3 regions of the Streptomyces sp. Inha503 genome follow, and region 3 is predicted to be linked to each of the others. Evidence: riboswitches for the same ligand, from Rfam matches in the RefSeq annotation. Region 3 holds a riboswitch; each other region holds the start of a gene.

Region 1 (7,626 bases), 3.0 Mb from region 3:
GAGGGCGTGCAGCGGGTCGCCCGGTTCCGTCTCCTCCAACGCGACGCGGACGATGAGCGGTTCATCGGCGGTCGCGGTCGCGACCGACCGCAGACGGCGGCCCCGCGCGGCGGCCGTACGGGCCGCCTCCGCCGTCCCGGCGTCGATCCCCGGGCCCGCCTCCGTCCTTACGGCCGTCGCGTCCCACCCCCACAGCAGCGCCGCCAACAGCCGTACCTTCACGGCCGCGTCGGCACCGGAGAGATCGGCCGTCGGGTCGGCCTCGGCGATACCGCGTCGCTGGGCCTCCGCGACCGCGTCGTCCAGCACGCCGCCGTCCGCCAGCCGGTCCAGGACGAAGGTGGCGGTGCCGTTGGGGCAGGCGCGCAGCGTACGGCAGCCGAGGCCGCGTACCCCGATCCGCGCGAGGTCGGCGGTGGGGAGGGCGGCTCCGGTGGCGCCCGAGATCCGGATGCGGCTGCCGCCCTCGGCCGCCGCCCGGCCCAGCTCGCCCCAGTGGCTGAGCAGATGGCTCTTGGTGGCGGTCACCACATGGACCCCTTGGCGCAGGGCCGACAGCGCGTCCGCGGCGGCCTGTTCGCGCACCGCCGGGGACGACGGCACGGCCTGGGCCAGCACCACCGCCCCCGTACGCTCCAGGGTCTCGGCGAGCGGCGGCAGCGGGCCCCAGCCGGTGCGCGGCTCCGGCGGCAGCCCCTCGGCCGCGCTGGTGCGCACGGCGGCGAGCCGCAGCGGCAGCGCGCCGCCGATCAGCCGCTCGGCGTAGGCCCGGCCCACCGGGCCGTACCCCGACAGCACGACGGAGGGTTCGGGCCCGACTTCGGCTTCGCGTGACATGCGGCCAGTCTGCCTTGTGCCACCAGGCCGGGCTTGTGCCATCAGATCGGGCTTGTGCCACCAGGTCGGGACCGGGTACCGCTACCGGGCGGGACGCCGTCCGGGACCGCTACGCCGGGCGGGATGCCCCCGCGAAGGGCATGTCCGCCACGGAGGCCAACCGGACCGGGGCCCCGGGGTGCGGGGCGTGGATCATGCGGCCGCCGCCGATGTAGAGGCCGACATGGCTGATGCCGGAGTAGAAGAAGACCAGGTCGCCGGGGGCCAGTTGATCGCGGCTGACGCGCTGTCCGGCGTTGATCTGGGTGTAGGTGGTGCGGGGCAGGGCGACCCCGGCGGCGTGCCAGGCGGCCTGGGTGAGCCCGGAGCAGTCATAGCCGTGGGGACCGGTGGCGCCCCATACGTACGGCTTGCCGAGGGCCGCGTACGCGTAGGAGACGGCGCGGGCGGCGCGGCCCTCGGCGGGGGCGAGGGAGCCGGCGGCCTTGTCGCCGCCCCGCGCCGCCAGCAGGCGCTGCCGCTGCTCGAGGGTCAGCCGGCCGAGGAGGCGATCGGCGGCGGCGAGCTTCTCCTGGACGGTCCGCTTGTGGTGGGCGGCGGCCGTCCGGGAGGCGCGCAGAGCGGCGAGGCGGTCGGCCGCCTCGCCGCGGACCTGGCGTAATTTCCGCTCCTGGCGGCCGATCGTGGCGATCAGGGCGGCCTGGCGGCTCCCCGCGCGCTCGGCGAGCGAGGCGCGCTGAAGGTACTGGTCGGGGGAGGAGGACAGGGCGAGCTGGAGGGCCGGGGCGATCGTCCCCGAGCGGTACTGGGCGGTGGCGAAGGCCCCGAGGGCGTTGCGCGCGGTGTTGAGCCGGGTGGTGCGGCGGGCGGCCTGGTCGCGCAGCGCCTCCAGCGTCCGGCGGGCCTTGTCGGCCTTCTCCCTCGCGCCGTTGTACTTCTCGGTGGCCTCCTCGGCCTCCCGCTGGTACGCGTCGACCTTCGCCCTCACCTGAGCGGGGGTGAGGCGGTTCTCGGCGTGCCCGGTGCCGTCGAGGAGGGTGGCGGACGCGGCGCCGGTGAGGGCGAGGAGCGCGGCCGCGCGGGCGGTGCTGCTGGTGAGCGAGCGCTGCTTGGGCTTCCTGTGCGACGCCACTGCGGCGGTTCACCTGGTCTTTCTTGGGCAATTCCAGTTCGGGCAATCCAGGACATTCGGCGGATCCTGGACCCTTGTGGGGAGCGGACGGGCAGGTGGCAGTCCGCCATGAGGCGGGGACCCTCGGTTGACGGGAAGCGGACTGCCACCTGGAGGAGGAAGCTAGGCCGGAAAGCGGGGGTCATGCGGGGGATTGAACGGGAGTGCACGGATTTCGTCGGTCCCGTGACGGCTGCTGATCGCCCCGCGAGTGGGGAGGTCGGAAGTGTGGGGCGGCCGTGATCGAAGCGGCGATAGGGCCCCACCCGAGTGCCGGGCGATGATATGCGCGCGGCTAGTCTCCGGAGCCATGGACGTACTCATTCACGTGTTCGTCGGCCTCCACATCGTCGGCATCGGCGCGCTGCTCGGTGGCTTCTTCTCGCAGCTCAAAGCCGCGCGCGCGGGCGAGGCCCGGATGATCCCGGCGATGCTGCACGGCGCGCTGACCATGCTGGTGACCGGTGTGGCGCTGGTCGGGCTCAACCAGGCGGACGACAACAGCGTCAATAACGTCAAAATAGGTATAAAGCTGGCGCTATTGGTCGTAATCCTCGGCCTGGTCTATGTGAAGCGCGACGAGGAGAAGGTAGAGTCGGCCGCCTTCGGCGCGGTGGGTGCCTTGACAACGGCAAACATCTTCATCGCCGTGCTGTGGACCTGACGAACGAGTGTTCTGGGGGTAATCCCAAGGCAATCGCGACACGATCCCGAGGCAACCGTTTGCACTCGCGAGCTGTCTTAGTAATGAGCGAGGCAGTCGAGAGGAGTGGCCAATGGGGGTAGTGGGGGCAGTAAGAAGTCATAGGCGGCGCATGGGCGTCGCGCTGGGGCTGGCGGGGATGGCGGTGCCGCTCGCGGTGGCCGTCGCCGGTCCGGCGCAGGCTCAGGCGCGGCCACTGGGCCGGTCGGCCGGCACGGTGACACCGGTGAGCATGGCCGCGTCGTCGTGCACGACCACCGCGGGGCCGTACCAGAAGCAGGCCGAGCGGTTCCTGGGCCGTCCCGTGGACGGGCGGCAGTCGCGGGCGGACTGTCTCGCGATCCAGAAGTTCCAGATCGGCCACGGCATCAGCCCGACGATCGGCTACGCGGGCCCGATCACCTCGGGCGTGATGAGCCTCATCAGCGCCCAGAAGGCCGCCGGGCACAATCCGAACGCGGCGAAGAAGTGCCCCACCAACAGGGGCCGTATCGCCTGCGTGGACCTCACCCGCCAGCTGAGCTGGGTCCAGGACGGCTCCCGGCTGGTCTACGGACCGGTGCCGGTGCGGTCAGGGCGGGACGGCTTCGAGACCCGCACCGGGCTGAAGAGGGTCTACTGGCGGAACATCAACCACTGGTCGACGCTCTACAAGGTCGCCATGCCGTACAGCCAGTTCTTCGACGGCGGCCAGGCGTTTCACTCGATCGCCGGCAGCGTATGGTCCCCGCCCGGCTCCCATGGCTGCGTCAACATGCGTAAGGGCGACGCCAAGAAGTACTGGAGCCTGCTGAAGAACGGCGATGACGTGTACGTCTACGGGCGCAAGCCCGGCACCTGAGCCACTGATGGCGTCCAGGGGCGCTGACGGCGCCGAGAGCCACTGACGGCGCCGTCAGGCGCTGACGGCGCCGCTGAGCTGATGGCGATGCCGCTGCCCGGGGTCCGGCCCCGGCAGCGGCATCGTCGCGATCAGGGGCCCTACGAGGGCCGCACGCTTCCGTAGATCGGCATCTCCGTGATCGGCGCCTTCTTCACCACATCGCCCGGCTTCGGCGCGTGGATCATCATCCCGTCGCCGATGTAGAGGCCGACATGGCTGATGTCGTCGTAGAAGAAGACGAGATCGCCCGGGTGGAGTTGGGACGTCGAGACGCGCGTACCGGCCTTCACCTGGTCCCAGGTGGTGCGCGGCAGCGAGATCCCGGCGGACTTCCAGGCCGCCTGCGTCAGCCCGGAGCAGTCGAAGGAGCTGGGCCCGGTGGCGCCCCAGACGTACGGCTTGCCGAGCTGCGCCTTGGCGAAGGCGATGGCCTGGGCCGCCTTGGAGCTGTTGGCCGGGGCAGAGGGCGTGGAGGGCGACGTCGAACCGGAGCCACCCGCGTTCTGCTCCTGCTGCTTCTCGCGCGCGGCGGCCTCCTGCCGCTGCTTCTCGGCCAGCTCGGCGGCCTTACGGCGGGCCTCTTCCGCCTTCTTCTTCTCGATCGCCGCCAGCCGCGCCTTCTCCTTGGCGGTCAGATTCGCCAGCAGCCGCCGGGCCTCGGTCAGCTTGTCCTGGACGGTCTTCTTCTGGACCTTCAGCTGCTTCTGGGACGCGGTCAGCGAGGCGAGGCTCTCGCTGGCCTTACCGCGCTCCTTGGCGGTCTTCACCCGCTGCTTCTGGAAGTCGTCGACGGCCTGCTTCTGCCGGCCGGTCATCCGGTCGATCAGATGCGACTGGTCGAAGACGTCCTGCGGGTCGTTGGAGAACAGCAGGGTGGCGGCGGAGCGGGCCATTCCGCCGTCGCGGTACTGGGCGGCGGCGTAGGTGCCGAGCATGCGCCGCGCCTCGTTGAGCTTCTCGGTGCGCTTGGCGACGGAGTCCAGCAGCTTGTCGACCTTGGCCCGCTGCTGGTCGGTGCGTTCCTTGGCGGCGTTGTAGCGCTGGGTGGCGGTCTCCGCCTGGTGGTAGAGGGTGTCGACCTTCTCCTTCACCTTCTCGATCGACTGGGCGGCCGGCTTGGGATCGGCGGGCGCGGCGTTGGCCGACTGGGAGAGGAGGGTGACGGATGCGAGGGCGGCAGTGGTGAACCCGACGGCCGTACGGCGGCTGTGACCCGTGAGCGGGCCGGGTATTCGGCTCCGCGGCTTGCGGTGCGACGCCAAGGGAGGCGACTCCTTCCGTGGACCGCCTACCGGGTTAGCTGTCGGGTTCGGGCGGTACGGAAGGTTGCCCTACGGCCGGGTCCGGGCGGCACCGTGTGTGCCGTACCGTTTCGGGCCGATTCACCCCGGTCTTGCGTTGTTGGGTCCCCGGCTCCGGACGCCTCACGGCGCACCGGACTCGGCGGAGGCGCCCGTGCCGACGTGGTTCGCCGACGGATCTTCCGGGCCGCCTGACGCAGGACGGTAGCCAACACGTGGGGCTCCTGTGAAGACTGGTGGCCGTTTTGCCCGAAACCGTTTCGTGATGTTCGGACGTCGGCTGTCAGTGGGGCGGCCTAGACTCGGGGAGCGATGAGCAGCCTCTTTGACGACAGCTTCCTGGCGGACCTCGGGCCATCTCCGGACGAGGAGCGGCCACCGCCGCCCGAGGATTCGGCGCACCCTGGCCACGGTGGCGCCGAGGACGTCCCGCATCACCTCTTCAGCGGCGATTTCGACGCGCCCGTGCCCCGGGAGGCCCACTACCGGGACGGCGCGGCCCGGCCCGCCGTGGACCCGTCCGCCCTGCTCGAGGGGTTGAACGAGCAGCAGAGGGCCGCCGTGGAGCACACCGGCTCGCCGCTGCTGATCGTCGCGGGCGCCGGCTCCGGCAAGACCCGGGTGCTCACCCATCGCATCGCCTATCTGCTCGGCGCCCGCGGTACCCACCCCGGCCAGATCCTCGCCATCACCTTCACCAACAAGGCGGCGGGCGAGATGAAGGAGCGCGTCGAGGAGCTCGTCGGCCCGCGGGCCAACGCCATGTGGGTGTCCACCTTCCACAGCGCCTGCGTCCGCATCCTGCGCCGGGAGTCGAAGAAGCTGGGCTTCACCTCGTCGTTCTCGATCTATGACGCGGCCGACTCCAAGCGGCTGATGGCGCTGGTCTGCCGGGATCTGGACCTCGACCCCAAGCGGTTCCCGCCGAAGTCCTTCAGCGCCAAGATCTCCAACCTCAAGAACGAGCTGATCGACGAGGAGACCTTCACCGGGCAGGCCTCGGACGGATTCGAGAAGTCGCTGGCCGAGGCGTATGTGATGTACCAGGCGCGGCTTCGCGAGGCCAACGCGCTGGACTTCGACGACATCATCATGACCACGGTCAATCTGCTCCAGGCGTTCCCGGACGTCGCCGAGCACTACCGCCGCCGCTTCCGGCACGTCCTGGTGGACGAGTACCAGGACACCAACCACGCGCAGTACACACTCGTGCGCGAGCTGGTGGGCACCGACACCGAGGAGACCACGGCCGCCGAGCTGTGCGTGGTGGGCGACGCCGACCAGTCGATCTACGCCTTCCGGGGCGCCACGATCCGTAACATCCTCCAGTTCGAGGAGGACTACCCCACCGCGCGGACGATCCTCCTCGAGCAGAACTACCGCTCGACCCAGACCATCCTGAGCGCTGCCAACGCGGTCATCGAGCGCAATGAGAACCGCCGCCCGAAGAACCTGTGGACGGACGCCGGCGCCGGGGCCGAGATCACCGGCTATGTGGCCGACACCGAGCACGACGAGGCCCAGTTCGTCGCCGACGAGATCGACCGGCTGACGGACGCGGGCGACGCCAAGGCCGGGGACGTGGCGGTCTTCTACCGCACCAACGCCCAGTCCCGTGTCTTCGAAGAGGTCTTCATCCGCGTCGGGCTGCCGTACAAGGTCGTCGGCGGGGTGCGCTTCTACGAGCGCAAGGAGGTCCGGGACGTCCTCGCGTATCTGCGGGTGCTGGCCAACCCCGAGGACTCCGTCCCGCTCCGCCGGATCCTGAACGTGCCCAAGCGCGGCATCGGCGAGCGCGCGGAGGCCATGATCGACGCGCTGTCGCTGCGCGAGAAGATCACCTTCCCGCAGGCGCTGCGCCGGGTCGACGAGGCGTACGGCATGGCGGCCCGCTCGGCCAACGCCGTCAAGCGGTTCAACACGCTCATGGAGGAGCTGCACACCATCGTGGAGTCCGGGGCGGGCCCGGCCACCGTCCTGGAGGCGGTGCTGGAGCGCACCGGCTATCTGGCCGAGCTCCAGGCGTCCACCGATCCGCAGGACGAGACCCGGATCGAGAACCTCCAGGAGCTCGCCGCCGTGGCCCTGGAGTTCGAGCAGGACCGCGGCGAGGAGAACCCCGGCACCCTCGCGGACTTCCTGGAGCAGGTCGCGCTCGTCGCCGACTCCGACCAGATCCCCGACGAGGACACCGAGGGCTCCGGCGTGATCACGCTGATGACCCTGCACACGGCGAAGGGGCTGGAGTTCCCGGTCGTCTTCCTCAGCGGCATGGAGGACGGCGTCTTCCCGCATATGCGGGCGCTCGGCCAGACCAAGGAGCTGGAGGAGGAGCGGCGGCTGGCCTATGTCGGGATCACCCGGGCCCGCGAGCGGCTCTATCTGACCCGCTCGACGATGCGCAGCGCCTGGGGACAGCCCGCGTACAACCCGCCGTCCCGCTTCCTGGAGGAGATCCCGGACCAGTATGTGCGCTGGCGGCGCACCGGGCCCGCCACCCCGTCCGCGTCCATGGGCGGCATCGCCTCCACCCCGCCGTCGGGGCTGTCGTCCGGTCTGTCGACGTCGCGTTCGCGTACCGGGGGCAGCGGGTTCGCCACCAGGCGGGCCAAGGAGCGCCCGGTGGTCGCCCTGGCCATCGGCGACCGGGTCACCCATGACTCGTTCGGGCTCGGCACGGTGGTGGCGGTCAAGGGGAGTGGGGACAACGCGGAGGCGACGATCGACTTCG
Region 2 (7,626 bases), 3.1 Mb from region 3:
TCGCGGCGCGCGATGTAGTCCTCGTGGGCGGCGCGGTAGGCGGCGGCCAGCTCGGGGTCGGTGCCCAGCCGGGCCGTCATCTCCTTCATCACGCCCTCGGCCTCCAGCGTGCCGATCGCGGACGCGGCGCGCGGACAGGTCAGGTAGTAGAGGGTGGGGAAGGGCGTACCGTCCTCGAGCCGCGGCGCGGTCTCCACGACGTCCGGATTGCCGCAGGGGCAGCGGTGCGCGATCGCACGCAGACCCCGGGGCACGCGGTTCAGCTGCTCCCGTACGGCGTGGATGTCCGCGTCGGTGGGCGCGGTGGGCTCCGTCTGGGGCGGGGGCGTATCCATGAGTGGGAAACTTCTTCTTCTTCGTTTCGAATAGTCACCGGGTGCGGCCGGCGGCCGGAGCGCGGCGCCTCAGCGGCGCGCGCTGCCCGCCCCCGCCGCGTCCGCCGTGTCCACGGCGTCCCAGAGGTTGGTGTACCAGGGGCGGCCGGCCGCGCCCTGGTCGGTGGAGCGCTCGGTGGAGCCGCCGCCGTCCACCACGCTGTAGCCGGTCTCCCCCGGCATCAGGAAGTGCAGCCGCTCCCGGGCCTGCTGCTCGGTGTAGGCGGGGTCGCGCAGCCGGGCCTTCCGCTCCCGCAGCTTCTTCACGTCCTCGCGGGCCCGCTGGGCCTCGTGCCGCTGCTCGGCGATGTCGGAGCGCTGGGAGATGTACTGCCGCATCGGATAGGCGAGCGCCACGACGAGGGAGCAGACGACCAGCGCGAGCAGGGCGGCCCGGCCGGTCAGCCGACCGCGGCGGCGCTTGGTGCGCACGCGGTAGACCCGGGCGGCGGCGTGCTCGCCGAGCGCCCTGAGCCTGGTCGCGGTGGAGAACCGTTCCCGATCCGCCGGCACGTCGCCTCCCCGGTGATGGCTTCGCTTGGGTAACGCCGTCGAGCGACGCCGTCCCCGGCCACGGTACGGGACCGCGGCCGGGGACAGGCGTCAGACGTGTCCGCTCAGCCCTTGAAGCGCGGGAAGGCGGAACGGCCCGCGTACACCGCGGCGTCGTCGAGGATCTCCTCGATGCGCAGCAGCTGGTTGTACTTGGCCACCCGCTCGGAGCGGGCCGGGGCGCCGGTCTTGATCTGGCCGCAGTTGGTGGCGACGGCCAGGTCGGCGATGGTGACGTCCTCGGTCTCACCGGAGCGGTGCGACATCATGCACTTGTAGCCGTTGCGCTGGGCCAGCTCGACCGCGTCGAGGGTCTCGGTCAGCGAGCCGATCTGGTTGACCTTGACCAGCAGGGCGTTCGCGGTGTCGCTGTCGATGCCGCGGGAGAGCCGCTCGGGGTTGGTGACGAAGAGGTCGTCGCCGACCAACTGGACCTTGTCGCCGAGCTGCTCGGTGATGGTCTTCCAGCCGTCCCAGTCCTCCTCGTTCAGCGGGTCCTCGATGGAGACCAGTGGGTACGCGGCGACCAGCTCGGCGTAGTACGAGGTCATCTCGGCGGCGGAGCGGGACTGGCCCTCGAACTGGTACGTGCCGTCCTTGTAGAACTCGGAGGCGGCGACGTCCAGCGCGAGCGCGATGTCCTGGCCCGGCTGGTAGCCGGCCTTCTTGACCGCCTCGAGGATCAGGTCGAGGGCCTCGCGGTTGGAGCCGAGGTTCGGCGCGAAGCCGCCCTCGTCGCCGAGGCCGGTGGACAGGCCGCGCTCCTTCAGCACGGACTTCAGGGTGTGGTACACCTCGGCGCCCCAGCGCAGGGCCTCGGAGAAGGACTCCGCGCCCACGGGGGCGATCATGAACTCCTGGATGTCCACATTGGAGTCGGCGTGCGACCCGCCGTTGAGGATGTTCATCATCGGCACCGGCAGCAGATGGGCGTTCGGGCCGCCGAGGTAACGGAAGAGGGGGAGGTCGGACGCCTCGGAGGCGGCGTGCGCGACGGCGAGGGAGACACCCAGGATCGCGTTGGCACCGAGCGAGGACTTGTCCGGAGTGGCGTCCAGGTCGAACATCGCCTGGTCGATCAGCCGCTGCTCGGTGGCGTCATAGCCGACCAGCTCGGGGCCGATCTGCTCGATCACGGCGAGGACGGCCTTCTCCACGCCCTTGCCGTTGTAGCGGTTCTTGTCGCCGTCACGGAGCTCGAGGGCCTCGAAGGCGCCGGTGGAGGCGCCGGACGGCACGGCGGCACGGCCGGTGCTGCCGTCGTCGAGGCCAACCTCGACCTCGACCGTTGGGTTGCCTCGCGAGTCGAGGATCTCGCGAGCTACGACGACGTCGATGGACGGCACGAGGTTCTCCTTCGTATGGGTCTGCGGTAGCAGCACGAGCCTAACGGGCCGGGAGGGCTGCGCCCCGCGTTCGCCCGCCCCACGAGACAGGGGCGTGACACAAAAAGCCAGATTCTGGATCAGAAATCCTGATTTCGCACGCATTGGGAAAGCCCCGGCGGGGCGCGCCATAGGGGCGGCACGCCCGGCCGGGGCTCGTTCTCGGGGGCCGGCCACCGTGACCGTGGCCTTGGCCGTGGCTCAGCGGAGGTGCAGCTGCTGGCCCGGGAAGATCAGGTCGGCCTGCTCCACGATGTCCTTGTTCAGCTCGAAGAGCTTCTTCCAGCCGCCCTTGACGTCGTGGGCCTTGGCGATCTTGCCGAGGGTGTCGCCGGACTTGACCTTGTACTCGCCGTCACCCTTCTTGATCGGGCCACGGGTCTGGTGCCGCGCGGCGCGCTCCGGCGCGGCGTGCGGCTGCGCCTTCGGCTGGGCCTTCGGCTGTGCGGCCGGGGCCGACTCGGTGGTCGCCGAGGACTGGCCCTGCGAGCCGGAGGGCGTGGACGGGGCGGACGGGCTGCCGCCGGAGGTCAGACCCTTGCCGCAGACCGGCCAGGCGCCCTTGCCCTGGCTGCCCAGGACCTTCTCGGCGATCTGGATCTGCTGGGCCTTGCTGGCCTTGTCCGCGGTGGGGGCGTAGGCCGTGCCGCCGTAGGCGGCCCAGGTGGAGCTCGAGAACTGCAAGCCGCCGAAGTAGCCGTTGCCGGTGTTGATGGACCAGTTGCCACCGGACTCGCACTGCGCGACCTGGTCCCACTGCGAGGTGGTGGCCGCGGAGGCGGAGGTCGCCCCGATGAGCGGTGCCGCCACGGCGGCACCGGCGAGACCGGTGAGCGCGGCGATACGGGTGGCCTTGGAGGGGCGGCGGTGCTTCCCGTTGGACTTGAGCATTTTGGTTCGTTTCCTCACCGACGCCTACGAGGTGAGCTGTCGGGTTCGGACGTGAGTTGCCCGGCCGGTCGCGATGGTCGCTCCCGGCTTCACCCCTAGCCGACGAGCCCGTATCCACAGGCCACTCGGCACCTACCTTGGGTCCCCCGCTCCTGCCTTCGGCGCTGACGCGTCGGTTTCCCCCCGACCGCCGGCAGGATTCGGCGTGACGATCGACGGTGCCCGCGGTGGCGAGCGGAAAGACGTTAAACACACCTTCCAAGAACGTTCAAACACCCCAAGGGCAGCGATTGGGGCCGTAATTGATCTCACCCGGCCCACATCGGCGCAGGTGGGGCCGGGTGAGGAGGGATCGGACACGAGGTGCGCCCCGGAAAATGTGACGAGATGTATGTCTCACCGGGTCCAGATCGGGCAATTCCCCCCGAATCACTGCTCCCTGATGGTGAGGTCAAGTCGCTGACCAGGAATGATCAGATCGGGGTCGACCCCGATGAGGTCCTCGTTGGTTTCGTAGAGCCCTTCCCAACCGCGGGCCACATTCTGGTGCTCGGCGATCCCTGACAGGTTGTCACCGGGGCGAACAGTGTAATCGTCGTCCGTGGCCCCCTCGTCCCGGTCCGAGGCGCCGCGCGAGGCATGGCGCCCGGAGGGCCGTGCGCTCCCCGCGTCGCCGTCGTCGGCCCGCTCCCCGGCGTCCGGGGAGCCGCGGTGGCGGCCGGAGGGGTCCGCCGAGGGGGTCTTGGAGCCGTCCGACGCCGAGGGACCGTCCGAGCGCGAGGGGCCGTCCGAGTCCGGGTCGTCCGCCGCCGGGTCGTCCGAAGCGGAGCCGTCGAGGCCGTCGGGGGACTTCGAGGTGTGGGGCGCCTCCGGCTCCTCGGCCGACCCGGAGGCGTCCGGCGCGTCCGGCTTGTCGGCGCTGTCCGACGTCCCCGAACGGTCCGCGTCCGAGGAGGAGCCGTCCCGTCCCCGGTCCCCCTGGCCGTCCCCGCCGCGGCCCGTCCCCGGGTCCGGGGTGGCCGTGCTGCCGGGGTCCACATCGGGGGCGCCGCCGCCGTCGGTGAGCCCGGCGCCCAGCGCACAGCTCGGCCAGGCGTCGGGGCCGCGGTCGCCGAGGATCGCCTCGGCGACGGATATCTGCTGGGAGCGGCTGGCGAGGTCGGGGCGCGGGGCGTACTCCGTGCCGCCGTACTTCTTCCACATGTCGAGGGTCAGCTGGAGCCCGCCGTAGAAGCCGTTGCCCTCGTTGGCGCTCCACATACCGCCGCTCTCGCACTCGGCGACGTGATCCCATGTGGCGGTCTGGGCGGCCTGTGCGCCGGTCGCCCCGAAGAGGGGCATGGCGAGGCCCGCCCCCGTCACCCCCGCCGCGACGATGATGGCCGGAGCCTGGCGGGGGCGACGGTGTCGACCATTACCGGAACGCATGCGATTGACCTCTCCTATGGCGCTATGGCCCTGAGGCGACAAGGTTTGCCGGTGAACATAGCGAGGGCACTCGATCATCACAAGGCGATGTATCCGAGGTCACGCCGAGGTCACACGGCTGATCATTCGTCACGTATGTCCGCCCGTAGGGGCCTTGGAGGTCTCGGCCGCCCGTTTCGCGGGGCTCAGCCGTCCGCGGAATTCCAGGTCACCGGGAGCGTGCGCAGCCCGCGCATGATGAGCCCGCCACGCCACCGCAGATCGTCCGGATCCTCCGCGAGCCGCAGCCCGGGCAGCCGTCGCAGCAGGGTGGCGATCGCGGTCTGGGCCTCCAGCCGGGCCAGCGGGGCACCCAGACAGTAATGGATGCCGTGGCCGTAGCCGAGGTGCTGGTTGTCCCGGCGGGTGAGATCGAGGACGTCCGGCTCCGCGAACCGCTCGGGGTCCCGGTCGGCCGCGGCGAGCACCACCAGCACCGGCTCCCCCTCGGCGATGCGCTGCCCGGCGAGGGTGACCGGCTCGGTGGCGAACCGCCAGGTGGCGATCTCCACGGGTCCGTCGTAGCGGAGCAGTTCCTCGACCCCGGCGGCGAGCAGCCGCTCGTCCCCTTCTTCCAGGGCCCGCTGCATGAGGGCGCGCTGCTCCGGATGGCGCAGCAGCGCGTAGACGCCGTTGCCGATGAGATTGACGGTCGTCTCGAAGCCGGCGAAGAGAAGGATGAAGGCCATGGCCGCGGCCTCGTTCTCGGTGAGGTGCTCACCGTGGTCACTGGCCCGGATCAGCCCCGAGATCAGATCCTCCCCGTCCTCTTCTTCCCCGCGCTCCGCGAGCTCCAGGCGCTTGCGGTGGATCAGCTCGCCCAGATACGCCCGGATCCTCTTCACGGCGCGGGCCACTCCGCCGCGCGGGCCGCCGCCGTGCCGGATCATCGCGCCGGCCCAGTCCCGGAAGTCGTCCTGGTCCTCGCGCGGCACCCCGAGCAGATCGCAGATGGCGTAAATAGGGAGGGGGAAGGCGAACTCATGGATGAGATCCGCCCCTCCCCTCTCTTCGAAGGCGTCGATGAGCTGATCGGTGAGGGTCCGCACCCGGGGGGCGAACGCGGCCACCCGGCGCGGGGTGAACGCCTTCGACACCAGCCGCCGCAGCCGGGTGTGGTCGGGAGGGTCGATATTGAGCAGATGTGTCATCAGTTCGGCGCGCCGTTCGCCCGGGATGCCCACCTTGCCCCTGGCATGGGCCGCCGCGCTGTGCCGCTGGGGGTTCTTCGAGAGCCGGGGATCGGCCAGCGCCCTCCTGGCATCGGCGTAACGGGTCACCAGCCAGGCGTCCACACCACTGGGGAGCGTGGTCCGGTGCACCGGGGCGTGGTCGCGTAGCCAGGCGTACGCGGGGTAGGGATCGGTGGCGAACTCCCAGGTGAAGAGGGTGGGAGCGGAGCTGTCACGGGGCTGTTCCGACACGCCCCGACGATACCGGCGCGGGACCGCTCTCCCCCGGTCCGCCGGAAGTAACCACAGACAAGAGAAATAAGGGAATAAGCAGAACAAAAAGAATAAGAGAGTCATGACCGGGATGAATGTCTAGCGGAATTCCCAATTCATCTCCACACACCCTTCACCACCCACACACAGCCGGGGTCGAATGCCCGGATATCTGATGGCTGGGGCCGCCGTTCGGCGGATGCCCGCGCCGCCCCGTTACGAGCCCCCGGGACATGCTCTGACGTCGGTCAACGCGGTGAACTGGCGGTGTGGCTGAAACGACGTCAGGTGAACGAATGGGACTGGGGCACATGCACGGGGCCCAGTGATACCGGTGATACGATCACCGCGCTTGCCAGGCGAGCCAAGGGCGCGTAAGACACACGGCGATCCGGCACATCACGCCGAGAGGATCCCCACTCTGAGGAGCATTATGCCGCCAGTCGGGCATATGGAGCCGTTCCGGCGCACCCACGCCTGTGCGCTGCCGTCGGCAAGACGAGTGCGATGTCCCCGGAACCCGCGGGCGCCGTACGGGCGCTGACTTACCGCCGCCCCGACCATTCCAGACGCATAACGCACCACACCTCCCTAAAGTCCCTGGCGGTCTAGTCGTTTAAAGAGAGTCTCAATGACGCAATATCTACAGGATCCAGCGCTCTGGGCCCTGATCGCTGGCACGCCTCTCGCCGCAACCGCCATTATCCGCGGACGGAAGGCGCGAGCGAATCTGCGCCAGGAGAAGGCGGAGCTAGAGAAACGCGCGGCCGACCTCGAGAACAATTACGCCGAGGCGGTGCAGGAGGCCCACAACCGCGCCGAAGAGGCCACCAAGAGCGCGCTGAAGTCCGCCATGCGTACCCTTCAGGGTCTCGCCAACGAGCAGCAGCTGGCCATCTCCAAGACGCAGGACAAGTACGGCGAGCACCAGCTTCTCCAGGACCTCCTGGAGATCGACCATATGAACTCGCAGTTCGGTCGGCGTGCGCAGTCCATCGCGGTGCTCTGTGACGGCTGGCTGGGCCGGCAGCGAGCCGTCGCCTCGGTCTACGACGTGGTGCGCAGCGCCAAGGGCCGCATCCGTCACTACACCCGGGTGGAAATCCGCTCGCAGAGCAATTTCGCCCTGGTCAGCCGGGCCGTGGAACCGGTCGCGCTGGCGCTGGCCGAGCTTCTGGACAACGCGACCAGTTACTCCGCGCCCGACTCGCCCATCGACATCACCATTCGCACCGTCCCCAAGGGCGTCTGCGTCATCATCGACGACGCCGGCGTCGGTATGAACGAGGAGGAGAAGAACCGGGCGGACAAGCTGCTCTCGGCCACGCACGCCACCGGTGTAACGGGACTGGGCAATCCGCCGCAGTTCGGTTTCGCGGTGATCGGTGTGCTCGCCGCGCGCTATGGCTTCACGGTGTCCGTCGATTCGGCCTCTCCGTACGGTGGTGTTCGCGCGGTCGTGCTTCTCCCCGAGGACCTTCTGACCAATATGCCCGAGCCGGAAGAGCAGCC
Region 3 (7,626 bases):
TCCGGGCATGGACGGGCTCACTCGGACATCGTTCGGGTGAATCCGGACACCGTATGATTTTGGTCTAGACAACAGCACCGTCACACCTGAAGGGCAACACCATGGCTGAGCGCCGCGTCACCATCGGCTGGGCCGAGGGCCTGCACGCCCGCCCTGCGTCGATCTTCGTCCGGGCGGCCACCGCCTCCGGCGTCCCCATCACGATCGCCAAGGGCGACGGCACCCCGGTCAACGCCGCCTCCATGCTGGCCGTGCTCGGCCTGGGCGCCCAGGGCGGCGAGGAGGTCGTCCTCGCTTCCGACGCGGACGACGCCGAGGTCGCGCTCGACCGTCTGGCGAAGCTGGTGGCGGAGGGCCTCGAGGAGCTTCCCGAGACCGTCTGACCCCGGGCGGGCCCTGTCTGGAATTCCGGGGTGACTCCCGGGTGATTTCAGGGATTCGGCACGGCGGGGCCGCGGTGGCCTTAATAGCCACCGCGGCCCCGCCGTTTTTCTGTTTCCGCACAGAGAATTCCCAAGGAGCCCAAGATGCGCAAGGAACGCAAGGAGCCCAAGGAGTTGTATACGGGAGCTCTGTTAATTCCGGCCGCTCGCCGTGTTGACGGAATGTTTCGAAGTCCTCACCGGAATCGGGCGGCGCAGCCGGTATTCCGACAGCGCGCGCTCGGTGTGCACCGTGGCGAGCGCCCGCGCGCGGTCGGCGTCGCCGCGCGCCACCGCGTCCACCAGCGCGCCGTGCTCCGCCCAGGACTCCACGGCCCGCCCGGCCGGGTCGGGGCGCGCGGCGCCCTCGGGGGGCACGGGCCGCGGCCCGGGAGCGGCCGCGTACACCCACGCGGTCTTACGGCGCAGCTGGACGAGGAGCGCGGCCAGGCTCGGGCTGCCGGACGCCTGGGCGAGCGTCTCGTGGAACCAGTCGCCCAGCGGCCGCAGTTCGCCGAGCTGACCGCCCCGGGCCCGTTCCCGGCCGAGCCGGACCAGTCCGCGCAGCACCTTCAGATGGGCCTCGGTGCGGCGCTGTGCGGCCCGCGCGGCGCCCAGCGGCTCCAGCAGCGCGCGGATGTCCAGCAGATCGGCCGCCTCGCGCTCGGAGGGCTGGGCGACACAGGCGCCCGCGTGCCGCCGGGTCGTCACGAAGCCCTCGGACTCCAGGGTGCGCAGGGCCTCGCGGACCGGCACCCGGGAGACGCCGTAGCGCCGGGCGAGCAGTTCCTCGGTGAGGCGGCTGCCGGGCTGATACGCGCCGGAGACGATGTCGTCGCGAATCGCCGCGCAGACCGCGTGTGCCGAAATCCGGCGACCGCCCTGGACCGCGTTCGTATCCCCGCTCACTTACGGTCCCGCATTGTCGAACCTCCGCCTTAACGCCCGCGAAACGCGGCCATGGAATGCGCGTTGAACGACTCTATTCCACGCGGCCGCCATTTCCGATGGCTGGAAGCATTTCATGGCTATTTTTTGGTCAGGCGGGCGGTGGCACGCCGAAGGCCCCGTCCGGCGGACGGGGCCTTCTGGAAGTCTCGCGGGGTCTCGGGATCCCGGGATCGGGGACCGCGCGGCGTTCGCGTCGGACGCGCTGCGGGTCAGACGTTGACGCCGTGGTTGCGCAGGTACGACAGCGGGTCCATGTCCGAGCCGTAGTCCGGGCTGGTGCGGGCCTCGAAGTGCAGATGCGGTCCGGTGACGTTGCCGGTGGCGCCCGACAGGCCGATCTGCTGGCCGGGGGTGACCTTCTGGCCGACCGAGACGCTGATCGACGACAGGTGGCCGTACTGGGTGTACGTGCCGTCGTTCATCTTGATGACGACGTTGTTGCCGTAGGAGCCGCCCCAGCCCGCCTCGACGATCTCGCCCATGCCCACGGAGTGCACCGCGGTGCCGGTGGAGGCGTGGAAGTCGATGCCGGTGTGGCTGCCGGAGGACCACAGCCCGCTGGACGCCTGGTAGCCGGTGGAGACGTAGGAGCCGCTGATGGGCGACACGAAGGTGTTGAGGCGCTTGCGCTCGGCCTCGCGCGCCGCGCGCTCCTTGGCCTCGCGCTCGGCCTTGGCCTTCTTCGCCGCGGCCTCCGCCTTTCTGGCGGCCTCCTGGCGGGCGATCGCCTCTGCCTTGGCCTTGGCGGCGGCCTGCTCGGCGGCGCTCTCCTGGGACTGCGCCTGGGCCTCGATGTGGTCCGCGATCCCGTCACCGATCACGATCGCCTGGGTCAGACCGGTCTGCTGGGGATCGGGGCCCCCGTCGGCCGCGAACGCCTGACCGGTGATCCCGGCGACCACACCCGAGGCGACGGTCGTGATGCCCACGACGTTCGCGCTCGTGCGGATGTTGACCTTGGTGGTGCGGCGGTGCTTCCCGGTGGCAGTGCGGGTGGACGCCATACTGAGGCGCACTCCTTTCCTTCCTTCTCGCCTACCGGGTTAGCTGACGGGTTCGGAGCAGGAAGGTCTCCTACGGACCCCTCCCCCGGCCGGGGAAGGCGCCCGATTCACCCCTGGGGACGTGTTGGGTCCCCGGCTCCCCTGGCTTGCGCCGTACGGGGACTCGGCGATGACTGTCCGGTGCCGCGGGTGCGGCGGGTCGCTGGCGAACAGCCGGACTGACGCTAAACGGGCCCGCTTTCGATCACCAAACGGTTCCGGTTTTTTGTTGCTCTCCCCACAAACCAAACAAGCAGTCAATCCCATAAATCGGGCATGTCGGAAGGACCCCGGCGCCCTTACGGGGCCGGGGCCCTTCCGCTGTCGGCTCATGGACCGGACGCCCGCCGGAACCGTCTGGCGGACCGTCAGCGAGCCGCCCGGACCGGCGATTCCGCGCACGGATCCGGCCAACTCTCCTCGGCTCAGTTGGAGATGACCCGCACTTCACCGATGCCCAGCGCGCGGACCGGCTCCTCGATCGCCGAGGCGTCCCCGACCAGCACCGTGACCAGCCGGTCCGCCGGGAAGGCGCTCACCACCGCGGCGGTGGCCTCCACCGTGCCGGTCTCCGCCAGACGGGCGTACAGCTGCGCCTGGAAGTCGTCCGGAAGATGCTGCTCGACCTGGTCGGCCAGGGTGTTCGCGACGGACGCCGCCGTCTCGTACTTCAGCGGGGCGACGCCCACCAGGTTCTGCACCGCGACATCGCGCTCGTCGTCGGTCAGCCCCTCCTCCTTCAGCGTGCGCAGCACCTTCCAGAGGTCGTCCAGCGCGGGGCCGGTGACCTCGGTGGCCACCGAGCCGCTGATCGCCAGCATCGAGGCGCCCGAGGAGCCGCCCGCGGGCGACGGGGGCCCGGAGCGCAGCACCTGGCCGAAGGCGCGCACCCCGTAGGTGTAGCCCTTCTCCTCGCGCAGCACGCGGTCGAGGCGGGAGGTGAGGGTGCCGCCCAGGCAGTACGTGCCGAGCACCTGCGCGGGCCAGACCCGGTCGTGACGGTCGGCGCCCACCCGCCCGATGAGCAGCTGGGTCTGCACCGCGCCCGGCCGGTCGACGATCACCACACGGCCGGTGTCGTCCGCGACGATCGGGGGAGCCGTGCGCGGCGCGCCCGCCCCGCCCGTCCAGGCGCCGAGGGTGTCGGCGAGCGCCCGGTCCAGGTCGACGCCGCCGAGGTCGCCCACGACGACGGCGGTGGCGGTGGAGGGGCGGAGATGTGCCTCGTAGAAGGCCCGCACGGCCGCGGCGTCGATGCCCTCGATGGTCTCCTGGGTGCCCTGGCGCGGCCGGGACATCCGCGACTCGGCCGGGAAGAGCTCCGCCGAGAGGGCCATGGAGGCGCGGCGGGCCGGGTTGGCCAGCTCATGGGGGATCTCGTCCAGCCGGTTGCGCACCAGCCGCTCGACCTCGCCGTCCGGGAAGGCGGGGGCGCGCAGCGCGTCGGCCAGCAGGCCGAGCGCCTTGGGCAGCCGGGAGGCCGGGACCTCCAGGGAGACGCGGACGCCGGCGTGGTCGGCGTGGGCGTCCAGCGTGGCACCGCAGCGCTCGAGCTCGGCGGCGAACTCCTCGGCGTCGTGCTTGTCGGTGCCCTCCGACAGGGCGCGCGCCATGATCGTGGCGACGCCTTCGAGCCCGGCCGGCTCGGCGTCCAGCGGCGCCTCCAGGTTGATCTCGACGGCGACGACCTGCTGGCCGGGGCGGTGGCAGCGCAGCACGGTGAGGCCATTGGGCAGCTCACCGCGCTCGGGGGCGGGGAACGCCCACGGCCTGGGGGCGCCGCCCTTGGGCTGCGGGTGGAAGGTCATGGTCGCGGTGACGGCGTCGCTCACTGGGCCGCCTCCCCTTCTGCGTCGGTCTCGGCGGCTTCGGCGGTGTCTGCTGCGTCGTCGGCGCCCTGGACGGGCTCGTAGACCAGCACGGCGCGGTTGTCGGGGCGCAGCCGCGCCGCGGCCACGGCCCGCACCTCCTCGGGGCTGATGTCGAGCACCCGCTCCACGGCGGTCAGCGCCAGCTGCGGGTCGCCGAAGAGCACCGCGTAACGGCAGAGCTCGTCGGCCCGACCGCCGACCGTGGCCAGCCGGTCCAGCCACTCGCGCTCGATCTGCGCCTGGGCGCGCTCCATCTCCTGCGGGGTCGGCCCCTCCTCGGCGAAGCGGGCCAGCTCCTCGTCGACGGCGGTCTCGATGGCGGGCACCTCGACCCCGCCTGAGGTCTTCACGTCCAGCCAGCCCAGCGAGGGGGCGCCCGACAGCCGCAGCAGGCCGAACCCGGCGGCCACGGCGGTGCGGTCGCGGCGCACCAGGCGGTTGTGGAGCCGGGAGGACTCGCCGCCGCCGAGGACGGTCAGCGCCAGGTCGGCGGCGTCGGCCTCACGGGTGCCGTCGTGCGGCAGCCGGTAGGCGGCCATCAGGGCGCGGGCCGGGACCTCCTCCTCCACGACCTCGCGCAGCTGACCGCCGATCACCTCCGGGAGCGTGCCGTCGCGGGGCGGCCGCTTGCCCTCGTGGAAGGGGATGGAGCCGAAGTACTTCTCGATCCAGGCGAGCGTCTGCTCGGGGTCGATGTCGCCGACGATCGACAGCACGGCGTTGTTGGGGGCGTAGTAGGTGCGGAAGAACTCCCGCGCGTCCTCCAGGGAGGCCGCGTCCAGGTCGGCCATGGAGCCGATCGGGGTGTGGTGGTACGGGTGGCCCTCGGGGTACGCCATGGCGACGAGCTTCTCGAAGGCGGTGCCGTACGGGACGTTGTCGTACCGCTGGCGGCGCTCGTTCTTGACGACGTCGCGCTGGTTCTCCAGGCTCTCCTCGTCCAGCGCGGTCAGGAGGGACCCCATCCGGTCGGCCTCCAGCCACAGGGCGAGCTCGACCTGGTGGGCGGGCATGGTCTCGAAGTAGTTGGTGCGCTCGAAGCTGGTCGTGCCGTTGAGCGAGCCGCCGGCCCCCTGCACCAGCTCGAAGTGGCCGTTGCCGGTGACCTGCGCCGAGCCCTGGAACATCAGGTGCTCGAAGAGGTGCGCCAGGCCGGTGCGCCCCTTGACCTCATGGCGCGAGCCGACGTCGTACCACAGACAGACCGCGGCGACCGGGGTCAGATGGTCCTCGGAGAGCACCACGCGCAGGCCATTGGCCAGGCGGTGCTCAGTCGCTTTCAAGCCGCCGGAGCCGGCCTGCTGCGTGGCCGTGTGACCCATGGGCATGTACGTCCCTTCGATCGCGTGATGGAGCGCGTGCCAGCCGCTTGCGCAGCGCTTCTGTCACTGTATGCAAGGGGACGGACATCTGGCGAAGTTCCGGTCCACTCCCGTCCCGCCGAGCTGTCCCGAACCGTTTCGGCGGGCCCTCCGGCGCCGGATCCGGACCCCTTCGAGGGGGCTTCGTACGGTGCCGCCGGGCACGGTTCCGGGGCCCGCCCCGGCCGCGAGCGCCCCGGGCCGTTCCACACTTGTCGGTGGACCGGGCCACAATGGTCCGCGTCAGATCCCGCATCGGCAGTTGAAGGAGCCCCAAGCGCGATGGCCCGCCGCCGCACGAAGACCCCGCCGCCGGACGACTTCGAGGAGCGCATCCTCGACATCGACGTCGTCGACGAGATGCAGGGCTCCTACCTCGAGTACGCCTATTCGGTCATCTACTCGCGCGCGCTGCCCGACGCACGAGACGGGCTCAAGCCCGTACACCGCCGCATCCTCTACCAGATGAACGACATGGGCCTGCGCCCCGAGCGCTCCTATGTGAAGTGCGCCCGCGTCGTCGGCGAGGTGATGGGAAAGCTCCACCCGCACGGCGACGCGTCGATCTACGACGCGCTGGTGCGCATGGCGCAGCCGTTCTCCATGCGCCTGCCGATGGTCGACGGCCACGGGAACTTCGGCTCGCTGGGCAATGACGACCCGCCGGCCGCGATGCGGTACACCGAGTGCCGGATGGCGTCGGCGACCTCGCTGATGACCGAGTCGATCGACGAGGACACGGTCGACTTCTCCCCGAACTACGACGGCAGTGAGCAGGAGCCGGTCACCCTCCCCGCCGCCTATCCGAACCTGCTGGTCAACGGCACGTCCGGGATCGCGGTCGGCATGGCCACCAATATGCCGCCGCACAACCTGGGCGAGGTCATCGCCGCCGCCCGCCATCTGATCAGGCACCCGGGCGCGGACCTCGACACGCTGATGCGGCATGTGCCGGGGCCCGACCTGCCCACCGGCGGCCGGATCGTGGGCATGAGCGGCATCCGGGACGCGTACGAGACGGGCCGCGGCACCTTCAAGATCCGCGCCACGGTGGCCGTGGAGGACGTGACGGCCCGCCGTAAGGGCCTCGTCGTCACCGAGCTCCCCTTCGCGGTGGGGCCCGAGAAGGTCATCTCCAAGATCAAGGACCTGGTCGGCGCGAAGAGGCTCCAGGGCATCGCGGACGTCAAGGACCTCACCGACCGTGAGCACGGGCTGCGGCTGGTCATCGAGATCAAGAACGGCTTCAACCCCGAGGCCGTGCTGGAGCAGCTCTACAAGCTCACGCCGATGGAGGAGTCCTTCGGCATCAACAACGTGGCGCTGGTGGACGGCCAGCCGCTCACGCTGGGCCTGAAGGAGCTGCTGGAGGTCTACCTCGACCACCGCTTCGACGTGGTCCGGCGGCGCAGCGAGTTCCGGCGCACCAAGCGGCGGAACCGGCTGCACCTGGTCGAGGGTCTGCTGGTGGCCCTGCTCGACATCGACGAGGTCATCCGCCTCATCCGGCAGAGCGAGAACGCGGCGGAGGCCAAGCGGTCCCTCATCGAGCGCTTCGGCCTCTCCGACGTCCAGACGCAGTACATCCTGGACACCCCGCTGCGCCGGCTGACCAAGTTCGACCGGCTGGAGCTGGAGTCGGAGCGCGACCGGCTCAACGCCGAGATCGAGGAGCTGACCCGGATCCTCGACTCCGACGCCGAGCTGCGCAAGCTGGTCTCCTCCGAACTGGCCGCGGTGGCCAAGAAGTTCGGCACCCCGCGCCGCACGGTGCTGCTGGAGTCGTCGAACGCGCCGGTGACCGCGGTGCCGCTGGAGGTCGCGGACGACCCCTGCCGGGTGCTGCTGTCCTCCACCGGGCTGCTGGCCCGTACCGCCAACGGCGAGCCGTTCCCGGTCGAGGGGAAGGCCAAGCGCGCCAAGCACGATGTGATCGTCTCCGCGGTCCCGGCCACGGCCCGCGGCTCGGTGGGGGCGG

The links. Region 3 has a riboswitch for cyclic di-AMP ahead of ACJX2R_RS36810 (M23 family metallopeptidase). Riboswitches for the same ligand answer to the same signal wherever they lie in the genome.
Region 1: another riboswitch for cyclic di-AMP. It lies ahead of ACJX2R_RS23485 (NlpC/P60 family protein); the one in region 3 lies ahead of ACJX2R_RS36810 (M23 family metallopeptidase).
Region 2: another riboswitch for cyclic di-AMP. It lies ahead of ACJX2R_RS22705 (transglycosylase family protein); the one in region 3 lies ahead of ACJX2R_RS36810 (M23 family metallopeptidase).

The regions. Positions count from the first base shown of each region.
Region 1 is NZ_CP178360.1:5,711,654-5,719,279, reverse strand. Features, by position in the region: gene ACJX2R_RS23505 (homoserine dehydrogenase) at 1-837, opposite strand, end outside; gene ACJX2R_RS23500 (NlpC/P60 family protein) at 947-1,969, opposite strand; gene ACJX2R_RS23495 (hypothetical protein) at 2,319-2,672, shown strand; gene ACJX2R_RS23490 (L,D-transpeptidase) at 2,785-3,552, shown strand; gene ACJX2R_RS23485 (NlpC/P60 family protein) at 3,693-4,856, opposite strand; cyclic di-AMP (ydaO/yuaA leader) riboswitch at 4,864-5,050, opposite strand; gene pcrA (DNA helicase PcrA) at 5,208-7,626, shown strand, end outside.
Region 2 is NZ_CP178360.1:5,531,880-5,539,505, forward strand. Features, by position in the region: gene ACJX2R_RS22690 (DUF501 domain-containing protein) at 1-335, opposite strand, end outside; gene ACJX2R_RS22695 (FtsB family cell division protein) at 405-887, opposite strand; gene eno (phosphopyruvate hydratase) at 992-2,272, opposite strand; gene ACJX2R_RS22705 (transglycosylase family protein) at 2,513-3,202, opposite strand; cyclic di-AMP (ydaO/yuaA leader) riboswitch at 3,209-3,376, opposite strand; gene ACJX2R_RS22710 (transglycosylase family protein) at 3,632-4,630, opposite strand; gene ACJX2R_RS22715 (cytochrome P450 family protein) at 4,816-6,093, opposite strand; gene ACJX2R_RS22720 (ATP-binding protein) at 6,746-7,626, shown strand, end outside.
Region 3 is NZ_CP178360.1:8,662,605-8,670,230, reverse strand. Features, by position in the region: gene ACJX2R_RS36820 (HPr family phosphocarrier protein) at 102-383, shown strand; gene ACJX2R_RS36815 (GntR family transcriptional regulator) at 576-1,331, opposite strand; gene ACJX2R_RS36810 (M23 family metallopeptidase) at 1,583-2,377, opposite strand; cyclic di-AMP (ydaO/yuaA leader) riboswitch at 2,392-2,556, opposite strand; gene ACJX2R_RS36805 (M16 family metallopeptidase) at 2,842-4,224, opposite strand; gene ACJX2R_RS36800 (M16 family metallopeptidase) at 4,245-5,615, opposite strand; gene ACJX2R_RS36795 (DNA gyrase/topoisomerase IV subunit A) at 5,931-7,626, shown strand, end outside.